Regions from separate parts of the Leclercia sp. LSNIH3 genome, predicted to be linked through region 2. Evidence: riboswitches for the same ligand, from Rfam matches in the RefSeq annotation. Region 2 holds a riboswitch; each other region holds the start of a gene.

Region 1 (3,274 bases), 510 kb from region 2:
GCGGGCCAGCCAGGACACTCCCTTTGTCGCTGAGAAGTACTGTCGGTAAAACTGACGGGTGGTAGACCTCTTCATATTCACCTCCTCGCTTCATCGAAGTGAATTATTGGCTTAATATAGGGATTAATAAATTGCTGATTTTTTGTCAGGAGTTCCCCTTTTATGCCCTCTGGTCGTCTGCAACAACAATTCATTCGCCTGTGGCAGTGCTGTGACGGCCAGGCTCAGGTCACCACGCTCAGCGAGCTGGCCGAGTTACTCAGCTGTTCGCGCCGCCATATGCGCACCCTGCTGAACACCATGCAGCAACAGGGTTGGCTGAGCTGGGAAGCTGAAGCCGGGCGCGGCAAGCGTTCCCGCCTCACCTTTCTCTACACTGGCCTCGCACTGCAGCAGCAGCGGGCAGAAGATTTGCTGGAGCAGGATCGCATCGATCAGCTGGTGCAACTGGTAGGTGATAAGGCTGCGGTACGCCAGATGCTGGTCTCCCATCTGGGCCGCAGCTTCCGCCAGGGCAGACACATCCTGCGGGTACTGTATTATCGTCCGATGAAAAACTTGTTGCCGGGCAGCGCATTACGACGCTCCGAAACCCATATGGCACGCCAGATCTTCAGCGGGCTGATGCGCATAAATGAGGAAAATGGGGAACTCGAAGCCGATATTGCCCACCACTGGCAGCAACTTTCCCCGTTGCACTGGCGCTTTTTCTTGCGGCCGGGTATCCATTTTCACCATGGACGCGAGCTGGAGATGGCTGACGTCATTGCCACTTTGCAGCGCGCCCGCGAGCTCCCCCTCTATTCACACATTACCCGGGTCGAGTCCCCTACCGCCTGGACCCTGGATATCCATCTCTCGCAGCCTGACCGCTGGCTCCCCTGGTTGTTGGGGTATGTGCCGTCGATGATCCTGCCGCGCGAGTGGGAATCGATGCACAACTTTGCCAGTCTGCCGGTGGGTACCGGGCCGTATGCCGTATCGCGTAATAATAATAACCAGTTGAAGATCCGCGCCTTCGATGACTACTTTGGTTACCGGGCGCTGATTGACGAGGTGAACGTCTGGGTCTTGCCGGATATCAACGAAGAGCTGAGCGTCGGCCTGACGCTGGAGGGCCCGACCGAGGGAGAAAAGGCAGTGGAAAGTCGGCTCGAAGAGGGCTGTTACTATCTTCTGTTCGACGCCCGCTCCCATCGCGGCGCCAGCGCAGAGGTGCGTCAGTGGGTAAGCCAGATCCTCTCACCGGCCAATCTGATCTATAAGGCCGAGGAGGTCTATCAGTCATACTGGTTCCCGGCCTATGGCCTGCTGCCACGCTGGCATCACGCCCGCCCGGGACGCGGCGACAAACCGGCCGGACTGGAGAGCCTCACCCTCACCTTCTACCGCGAGCATATTGAACATCGGGTGATCGCCAGAATGATGAGTGAACTACTGGCCGCCGAGCAGGTGACGCTGAATATTCAGGAGGTCAGCTATGAGGAGTGGCATCGCGGCGAGGCGGTGAGCGACATCTGGCTCAACAGCGTCAATTTCACCCTGCCGCTCGACTTCTCGCTGTTCTCGCATCTGTATGAAGTCCCGCTCCTGCAACACTGCATTCCCCGCGACTGGCAGCAGGACGCCGCCCAGTGGCGCGCAGGCGAGATGAACCTTGCCGCCTGGTGCCAGCAGTTGCTGTCCCAGCAGGCGATTGTCCCGCTGATCCACCACTGGCTGATGATCCAGGGGCAGCGCAGTATGCGCGGCTTACGCATGAATACCCTGGGCTGGTTTGACTTTAAATCCGCGTGGTTTGCCCCACCGGAACCATAATACTTTCGTAATATTCACCAAATCATTACAATACCGCCGTTCTCAACGGGGTGCTACGTGCAAGCGTGTGCTGAGAAAATACCCGTCGAACCTGATCCGGATAACGCCGGCGAAGGGATTTGAGGCTGTCGCTCAAAATCCTTTGCCACTCTCAAATACAGAGGTGCAAAGTGTTCAAAACTGTTCTTTCCCTGCTGGCGCTGATGGCGCTGCCTGCCGTTGCCAGCCCTGTCCTGACGGTCTATACCTACGACTCCTTCGCCGCCGACTGGGGCCCAGGCCCGGCGGTCAAAAAAGCCTTTGAAGCCGACTGCAACTGCGAGCTGAAATTCGTGGCGCTGGAAGATGGCGTCTCGCTGCTGAATCGCCTGCGTATGGAAGGTAAGAACAGCAAAGCCGACGTGGTGCTGGGTCTCGATAACAACCTGCTGGAAGCGGCAACGCAAACCGGGTTGTTCGCCAAAAGCGGCGTGGCGACCGATGCGGTTAACATCCCTGGCGGCTGGAAGAACGACACCTTTGTGCCTTTCGATTACGGCTACTTCGCCTTCGTGTATGACAAAAACAAGCTGAAAAACCCGCCGAAGAGCCTGAAAGAGCTGGTGGAAAGCGATCAGAAATGGCGTGTGATCTACGAAGATCCACGCACCAGCACGCCGGGGCTGGGTCTGCTGCTGTGGATGCAAAAAGTGTACGGCGATAAGACCCCGGAAGCCTGGCAGAAGCTGGCCGCCAAAACCGTCACCGTCACCAAAGGCTGGAGCGAAGCCTACGGTCTGTTCCTGAAAGGGGAAAGCGACCTGGTGCTGAGCTACACCACCTCTCCGGCGTATCACATTATTTCGGAGAAAAAAGAGAACTACGCTGCTGCCGATTTTGCTGAAGGCCACTACCTGCAGGTGGAAGTTGCCGCCCGCACCGCCGCCAGCAAACAGCCGGAACTGGCAAGCAAGTTCCTGAAATTTATGGTCTCGCCGTCGTTCCAGAATGCGATCCCGACCGGCAACTGGATGTACCCGGTAACTGACGTCGCCTTACCGGCCGGTTTCGACACGCTGGTGAAACCGCAAACCGCGCTGGAATACTCCCCGCAGGAAGTGGCCGGGAAACGTGCTGCCTGGGTCAGTGAATGGCAACGCGCCGTCAGCCGCTGATCGCCGGCTGGTTACTCCCGGGGCTGATAGCCGCCATCTTAATGGTCGCTGTCGCCCTGGGCGCATTTCTGGCGCTGTGGTTTAACGCGCCAGCCACCGACGTGACGGCGCTGCTGCACGATAGCTATCTGTGGCACGTCATCCGCTTCTCTTTCTGGCAGGCGTTTCTTTCTGCCCTGCTCTCCGTCGTGCCCGCCATATTTCTTGCCCGCGCCCTCTACCGCCGTCGCTTCCCCGGACGGCAGGTGCTGCTGCGCCTGTGCGCCATGACGCTGATACTGCCGGTGCTGGTGGCGATATTT
Region 2 (3,274 bases):
TTCAGCTCGCGGCGAATGGTGCGCACCGCATTCATCACATAACCCAGCTCTTGTTCCGGGTCCGGGATCGGCAGGTTGTCGATGTCCGCTTTGCTCTTGATCGGCGAGCTAAAGCGCGGGCCTTCGCCGGTTTCAAAGTACAGACCCAGCCCCATGGCGTCCGGGATAGTCAGGATGTCGGAGAAGAGGATCGCCGCGTCCAGCGGATAGCGGCGCAGCGGCTGGAGCGTCACTTCACAGGCCAACTCCGCGTTTTTGCACAGCGACATAAAATCGCCCGCCTGCGCGCGCGTGGCTTTGTATTCCGGCAAATAGCGGCCCGCCTGGCGCATCATCCATACCGGGGTGATATCAACGGGTTGGCGCAGCAGCGCACGCAGATAACGATCGTTCTTCAGTTCGGTCATTTTTGCAGTTCCTTAAGCGTCTTATCCCCAGTGTAACATGTCACACATCGTCAGCCCGACACATTGCCACGGTATCTTCTATCAGGCGGCGCGCCACGGTACCTGCCGGGGGAAGGAGCGGTAAGTTGTCATAGCGATACCAGTCGGCTGCCAGCAGCTCTTTCGGATCGATGACGATCTCGCCGCTGTCGTACTCGGCCATAAAGGCGGTCATCAGCGATTGCGGAAACGGCCACGGCTGAGAGGTGACATAGCGTAGATTCTTCACCTTAATGCCGCTCTCCTCCATCACTTCGCGCGCGACAGCCTGTTCCAGGGTTTCGCCCACTTCGACAAATCCGGCCAGAACGGTATGCACCCCGTTGCGATGGCGGGTATGTTGCGCCAGTAAGATGGAATCATCCCGGCGGATAGCGACAATAATGCACGGCGCGATTTGCGGGTAATAGCGTTCCCGGCAGTGGCTGCAGAGCATCGCCCACTCGGTTTTGCTGGGGTGCATGGTATGGCCACAGTAGCCGCAGAATTTATGCGAACGATAAAACTCGGCCAACTGCACAGCCCGACCCGCCAGCTGGAACAAGCCGACATCGAGATCGAGCACCTGGCGCACCGATCCCATATCGTGACGACGATTTTGTTGGATCAACCACACAGAATCGCCCTTCCACTCACCAATATTTAGTGCGTGTTGCCCCGCAAGATCGAAATTTCCGGCCTCGCCATATGGTAATTCACCACCGGGCAACCATAATTTTTGTTCATGGCTGACTAACCACCAGCCGCGATCCGATTTTTCAATTATACGATCCATATCTATTGCACTACCTTTGCTTCACAGGCATGTTGGTAACAATACTATTACATTTTGGGTGGGCAGCTTTTAATCTTAACCTTGCGGAGTCAAACATGCTAAACCAGCTAGAAAACCTGACAGAGCGCGTTGGCGGATGTAACAAACTGGTCGATCGCTGGCTGCACGTGCGTAAACATCTGCTTGTTGCCTACTACAATCTCGTTGGCATTAAGCCTGGCAAAGAATCATATATGCGCCTGAACGAAAAAGCGCTGGACGATTTTTGTCAGAGCCTTGTTGATTACCTCTCTAACGGGCATTTCAATATTTATGAGCGCATTATCCGTGACCTGGAAGGTAACAGTCCGCAGTTAGCTGCCACCAGGCTCTACCCCCAGCTGGAAGCCAATACTCAGCAAATCATGGATTACTACGACTCCACGCTGGAGAACGCCATCGATCAGGATAACTATCTGGAATTCCAGCAGGCGCTTTCCGATATCGGCGAGGCGCTGGAGCAACGCTTTACGCTGGAAGACAGCCTGATCGCCCTTGCGCTGGATCACAATCTGAAAGCGAGCAACGAAGATAACGTCGCCCGACCGGCTTGAGTTATTTCTCGTTAACGCGTAATTTACATTCACAGCTCCCGTTGTAGGGGAGCCTATTCTTGTCGGAGTGCCCAGTGCGAAAGCCGGGCTGAGACCGTTAATTCGGGATCCGCGGAACCTGATCAGGTTAAGACCTGCGAAGGGAACAAGAGTCAATTTATTGCATCGCCCAACGGGCGATCTCCTCTTGCTTCATCCGTCGTCTGACAAGCCACTTCCTGAACTTACTGGAACGAGCTATGTCTGCCACTAAAATGACCCGCCGCGAACAGCGCGCACACGCCCAACACTTTATCGACACTCTCGAAGGCACTGCTTTCCCTAACTCGAAACGCATCTATCTGACAGGTTCGCAGGAGGATATTCGCGTGCCGATGCGTGAGATCCAGCTCAGCCCGACGTTAATCGGCGGCAGCAAAGAGAACCCGCAGTTTGAAGAGAACGAAGCCGTACCGGTCTATGATACCTCCGGCCCGTACGGCGATCCGGCGATCGCTATTAACGTCCAGCAGGGTCTGGCGAAGCTCCGCCAGCCGTGGATCGAAGCCCGTGACGACAGCGAAGCCCTGAACGAGCAAAGCTCGGCTTACACCCGCGAGCGCCTGGCCGACGACGGTCTGGACGATCTGCGCTTCACCGGCTTGCTGACACCGAAGCGGGCCAGAGCGGGCAAATGTGTAACCCAGCTGCACTACGCCCGCAAAGGGATCGTAACGCCGGAGATGGAATTTATCGCCATTCGCGAAAACATGGGCCGCGAGCGTATTCGTGGCGAAGTGCTGCGCCACCAGCACCCGGGCGAAGGCTTTGGTGCCCGCCTGCCGGAGAACATCACCCCGGAATTTGTGCGTGACGAAGTGGCCGCTGGCCGCGCCATTATCCCCGCCAACATTAACCACCCGGAATCAGAGCCGATGATCATCGGACGTAACTTCCTGGTGAAAGTGAACGCCAATATCGGTAACTCGGCGGTGACGTCCTCCATTGAGGAAGAGGTAGAGAAGCTGGTCTGGTCCACCCGTTGGGGCGCGGATACGGTAATGGACCTCTCCACCGGCCGCTATATCCACGAAACCCGCGAGTGGATCCTGCGTAACAGCCCGGTGCCGATTGGTACGGTGCCCATCTACCAGGCGCTGGAGAAGGTTAACGGCATCGCGGAAGATCTCACCTGGGAAGCGTTCCGCGACACCCTGCTGGAGCAGGCCGAGCAAGGCGTTGACTACTTCACCATCCATGCGGGCGTGCTGCTGCGCTACGTGCCGATGACCGCTAAACGTCTGACCGGCATCGTCTCCCGCGGCGGCTCGATCATGGCGAAATGGTGCCTGTCCCATCATCAGGAGAACTTCCTGTATGAACACTTCCGCGAGATCTGCGAAATCTGCGCCGCGTACGATGTTTCCCTGTCGCTGGGCGATGGCCTGCGTCCCGGTTCCATTCGCGATGCCAACGACGAA
Region 3 (3,274 bases), 1.9 Mb from region 2:
GCCATGGGTATTTTTCGTTTTGACACGCGGGGCGGTAAAGCGCATGGCGCCATCACGGGTAAACAGCCAGTCGGGGCTTTCGGCATCGTCCAGATGACCGCCCTTCATCAGCACCGCCTCGCACCCCATCGCCAGCAATGCCTGGCCCTGCGCTTTCATCTCCTGCTCGCTGCGGGCATGAGGCGCATCCAGCAGCGCCGCCGCTTCGGGCAAGTTGGGCGTGATCAGCGCCACCTGCGGCAGTAACTTTTTACGCAGCGTGTCAACGGCGGAGGGAGACAGCAGCGGATCGCCGCTTTTCGCCAGCATCACCGTGTCCAGCACCACGTTTTTTACCTGATGTCGCAGCAGCTGCTCTGCTACGGCCTCGACGATATCCGTTTCGGCCAGCATGCCGATCTTGGTGGTGTCGATGCGCACATCGCAGAACACCGACTCCAGCTGTGCCGCCACGAAATCAGGTTCGATACGATAGACCGACTGCACCCCACGGGTGTTCTGTGCCACCAGGGCGGTGATCACCGAGCAACCATAGGCCCCGAGCGCCGAGAAAGTTTTCAGGTCGGCCTGGATCCCGGCGCCGCCGCTTGGGTCAGTGCCGGCAATAGTGAGCGCATTAATCCGTTTCATCGTTGCGCTCCCAGTTCCCACAGGGCATCAAGAAAAGCCGGGGCAAAACTGCCCGGCCCTTTGCTGTGCGCGGCAGCAAGCGTACCGGCCCGTTTCATCCAGCCACAGGCGGCGGCGATGTTATCCAGCCGGTCGCCCGGCAGTGAACAGCTGGCCGCCACCACCGCTGACAAGGCGCAGCCGGTCCCCACCACCCGGGTCATCAGCAGATCGCCGCCAGTGAGGGTCTGGGTACGCAGCCCGTCGGTCACGTAATCGACCTCGCCGGTCACCGCCACAATCGCGTTGGTTTGCCGCGCCAGCGCCTGGGCTGCTGGCAAGGCACTGGCGGCCGTATCAGTGGTATCCACCCCACGCCCGCCTGCGCTCATCCCGGCGAGGGCGAGGATTTCAGAGGCATTGCCGCGAATGGCGGCCGGTTTCAGGGCGAGGATTTGCTGGCAAAAACGGGTCCGGTACGTCAGCGCGCCAACGGCCACCGGATCGAGCGTCCAGGGCTTGCCTGCCGCCACTGCACTTTCAATCGCCCGGCGCATCGCCTGGGCACGCGGTGCGGTCAGGGTACCCACGTTGATCAGCAGCGCATCGGCAATCGCGGAAAACTGTTCGGCCTCTTCGGCTTCAATCACCATCGCCGGTGAGGCACCGAGAGCCAATAACACGTTGGCGGTAAAGGTCTGCACCACGTCATTGGTCATGCAGTGGGTCAGCGGAGAGCGGGTTCGGAAATGGTGTAAGGCGTGTAAATTGAGCAGGTCAGGCTGCATGGTATCGCTCCTGCCTTGCGCGAAGAAGCGATAGCCCGGAGGGCATCTGACTTCCCTACGCTGGCATTATCCAGATCAGGTGGTACGGGTATTTCTCAGCCTTCACAAAGAAGGGCACCCCGAGTCAAATTACATAATAAAATATAACGATGGCAGCGTAGAGGATGCGTCTGCCAATAGCAAGAGCCATTCAGGTGCTCCTTGTCTTCACCAGGATTGCTCTCATCTTTTTAGCTATTCGTGCTAAATGTGATCTCTATCAACTAGCAAAACTTCATGTTCCGCGATAGTCATCCTCCGCCACATATAGTTTCTTTTATAGAAACGACATAAGCATGGCTACGCACAGAAAAATGGCTAACTTAATGATTAGGCAAGGAATATTTCCTTATTTTACTAAAGGTTAATGTATGAAAAAGATTTTGTTGGTGGGTATGGTCGCTGCGCTTCTTGCGGGTTGCGTCTCTGAAGAGCAGCGGTTAGCGCAGTGTGAAGCAAAAGGCGTCAGCCGGGATGCGTGCTATATCGCAGACCAGAACCGTCAGGCCGCAATCAATGCCGCCGCTGAAAAACAGGCTTTAGAGAATGCCCATAATGCCGTACAACATGCGCAGGCGGCTCATGTTGCCGACCCGTTGCGGGAAGCCTCTTTTAGCGCCAATGGCATCAAAGCCACCATCAATAATGGTTTTACCCAGGCCACCATCAACGGCAAAAAAGCCAGCGTGAAGCGTTTAAATGCTAACTTCTACGAAATTCGCGGTGCCGGTTATATCCTGTCGATTACCCTCGATGAGGACGGCGTCACCGATGCGTCATGGAATAGAACCCATGGTCGCGATCATGGAATTCTGAACGTTGTCCAAAGTAGTCCTAAAGCATTCTAAAATACCCCACTTTTTTCCCCGGCGTGCCCCCCAGGAAACATCAGTCGCCATGCGGGGTTACGGCTTACGCGCGTTGATTCAACGCGCGTAACAAAACGATAAACAATTAACCATTGAGCCTTGCGCAAAAAGGCTCTATATTGGCCGCGATTTTTGATGCCCTTCTCATTTTCTTAATTAATTATTCAATCGTGGCCACGTGCTGAGCTGCGGTTGTAGGAGTGATATGATGACGGATAAAGTCCGTATTGATACTTTGAATGCCTCTTCTTTCAAAACCAACGAAACCTATCTGGCCCGTCAGGCCGACATGGAATCCAATGTCAGGAGTTATCCGCGCAAGCTTCCTTTAGCCATTACTAAGGCGAATGGGGTGTGGATCACCGATGCGGATAACAAAGAGTATCTTGATTGCCTGGCCGGAGCGGGAACGCTGGCGCTGGGTCATAACCATCCTGATGTGCTGAAAAGCATCCAAAGTGTCATTACCAGCGGCTTGCCGTTACATACCCTGGATCTGACCACGCCGTTGAAAGACGCGTTCTCAGAATACCTGCTCTCTATGCTGCCAGGTCAGGGTAAAGAGTACTGCCTGCAGTTTACCGGCCCATCCGGCGCAGACGCCGTTGAAGCCGCACTGAAGCTGGCGAAAAAAGTCACTGGCCGTAGCGGCATTATCAGCTTCTCCGGTGCTTATCACGGCATGACTCACGGCGCACTGTCCGTGACCGGCAACCTGTCGCCGAAAGAAGCCGTTGACGGCATGATGCCAGAAGTGCAGTTCATGCCATATCCGCACCAGTACCGCTGCCCGCTGGGTATCGGCGGCGAAGCGGGCGTGAAAGCCCTGACCTACTACTTCGAAAACCTGATCAACGACGTCGAGAGCGGCGTGCGTAAACCGGCTGCCGTGATTCTGGAAGCCGTACAGGGCGAAGGCGGCGTGAACCCGGCGCCGGTTGAGTGGCTGCAGCGCATCCGTAAAGTGAC

Evidence for each region. A riboswitch is a leader RNA that binds a small molecule or an ion and turns the genes downstream of it on or off. The one in region 2 is predicted to bind thiamine pyrophosphate.
Region 1: linked by a shared signal. The riboswitch ahead of thiB (thiamine ABC transporter substrate binding subunit) and the one ahead of thiC (phosphomethylpyrimidine synthase ThiC) in region 2 are both predicted to bind thiamine pyrophosphate.
Region 3: linked by a shared signal. The riboswitch ahead of thiM (hydroxyethylthiazole kinase) and the one ahead of thiC (phosphomethylpyrimidine synthase ThiC) in region 2 are both predicted to bind thiamine pyrophosphate.

What each region holds. Positions count from the first base shown of each region.
Region 1 covers NZ_CP026387.1:1,678,052-1,681,325, forward strand. The annotation lists gene sgrT (glucose uptake inhibitor SgrT) at 1-75, opposite strand, end outside; gene sgrR (HTH-type transcriptional regulator SgrR) at 163-1,818, shown strand; TPP riboswitch at 1,855-1,954, shown strand; gene thiB (thiamine ABC transporter substrate binding subunit) at 2,022-2,972, shown strand; gene thiP (thiamine/thiamine pyrophosphate ABC transporter permease ThiP) at 2,948-3,274, shown strand, end outside.
Region 2 covers NZ_CP026387.1:2,189,825-2,193,098, forward strand. The annotation lists gene hemE (uroporphyrinogen decarboxylase) at 1-407, opposite strand, end outside; gene nudC (NAD(+) diphosphatase) at 448-1,221, opposite strand; gene C3F35_RS10600 (Rsd/AlgQ family anti-sigma factor) at 1,317-1,814, shown strand; TPP riboswitch at 1,868-1,976, shown strand; gene thiC (phosphomethylpyrimidine synthase ThiC) at 2,054-3,274, shown strand, end outside.
Region 3 covers NZ_CP026387.1:4,050,268-4,053,541, reverse strand. The annotation lists gene thiD (bifunctional hydroxymethylpyrimidine kinase/phosphomethylpyrimidine kinase) at 1-630, opposite strand, end outside; gene thiM (hydroxyethylthiazole kinase) at 627-1,397, opposite strand; TPP riboswitch at 1,433-1,529, opposite strand; gene C3F35_RS19595 (hypothetical protein) at 1,808-2,284, shown strand; gene C3F35_RS19590 (diaminobutyrate--2-oxoglutarate transaminase) at 2,511-3,274, shown strand, end outside.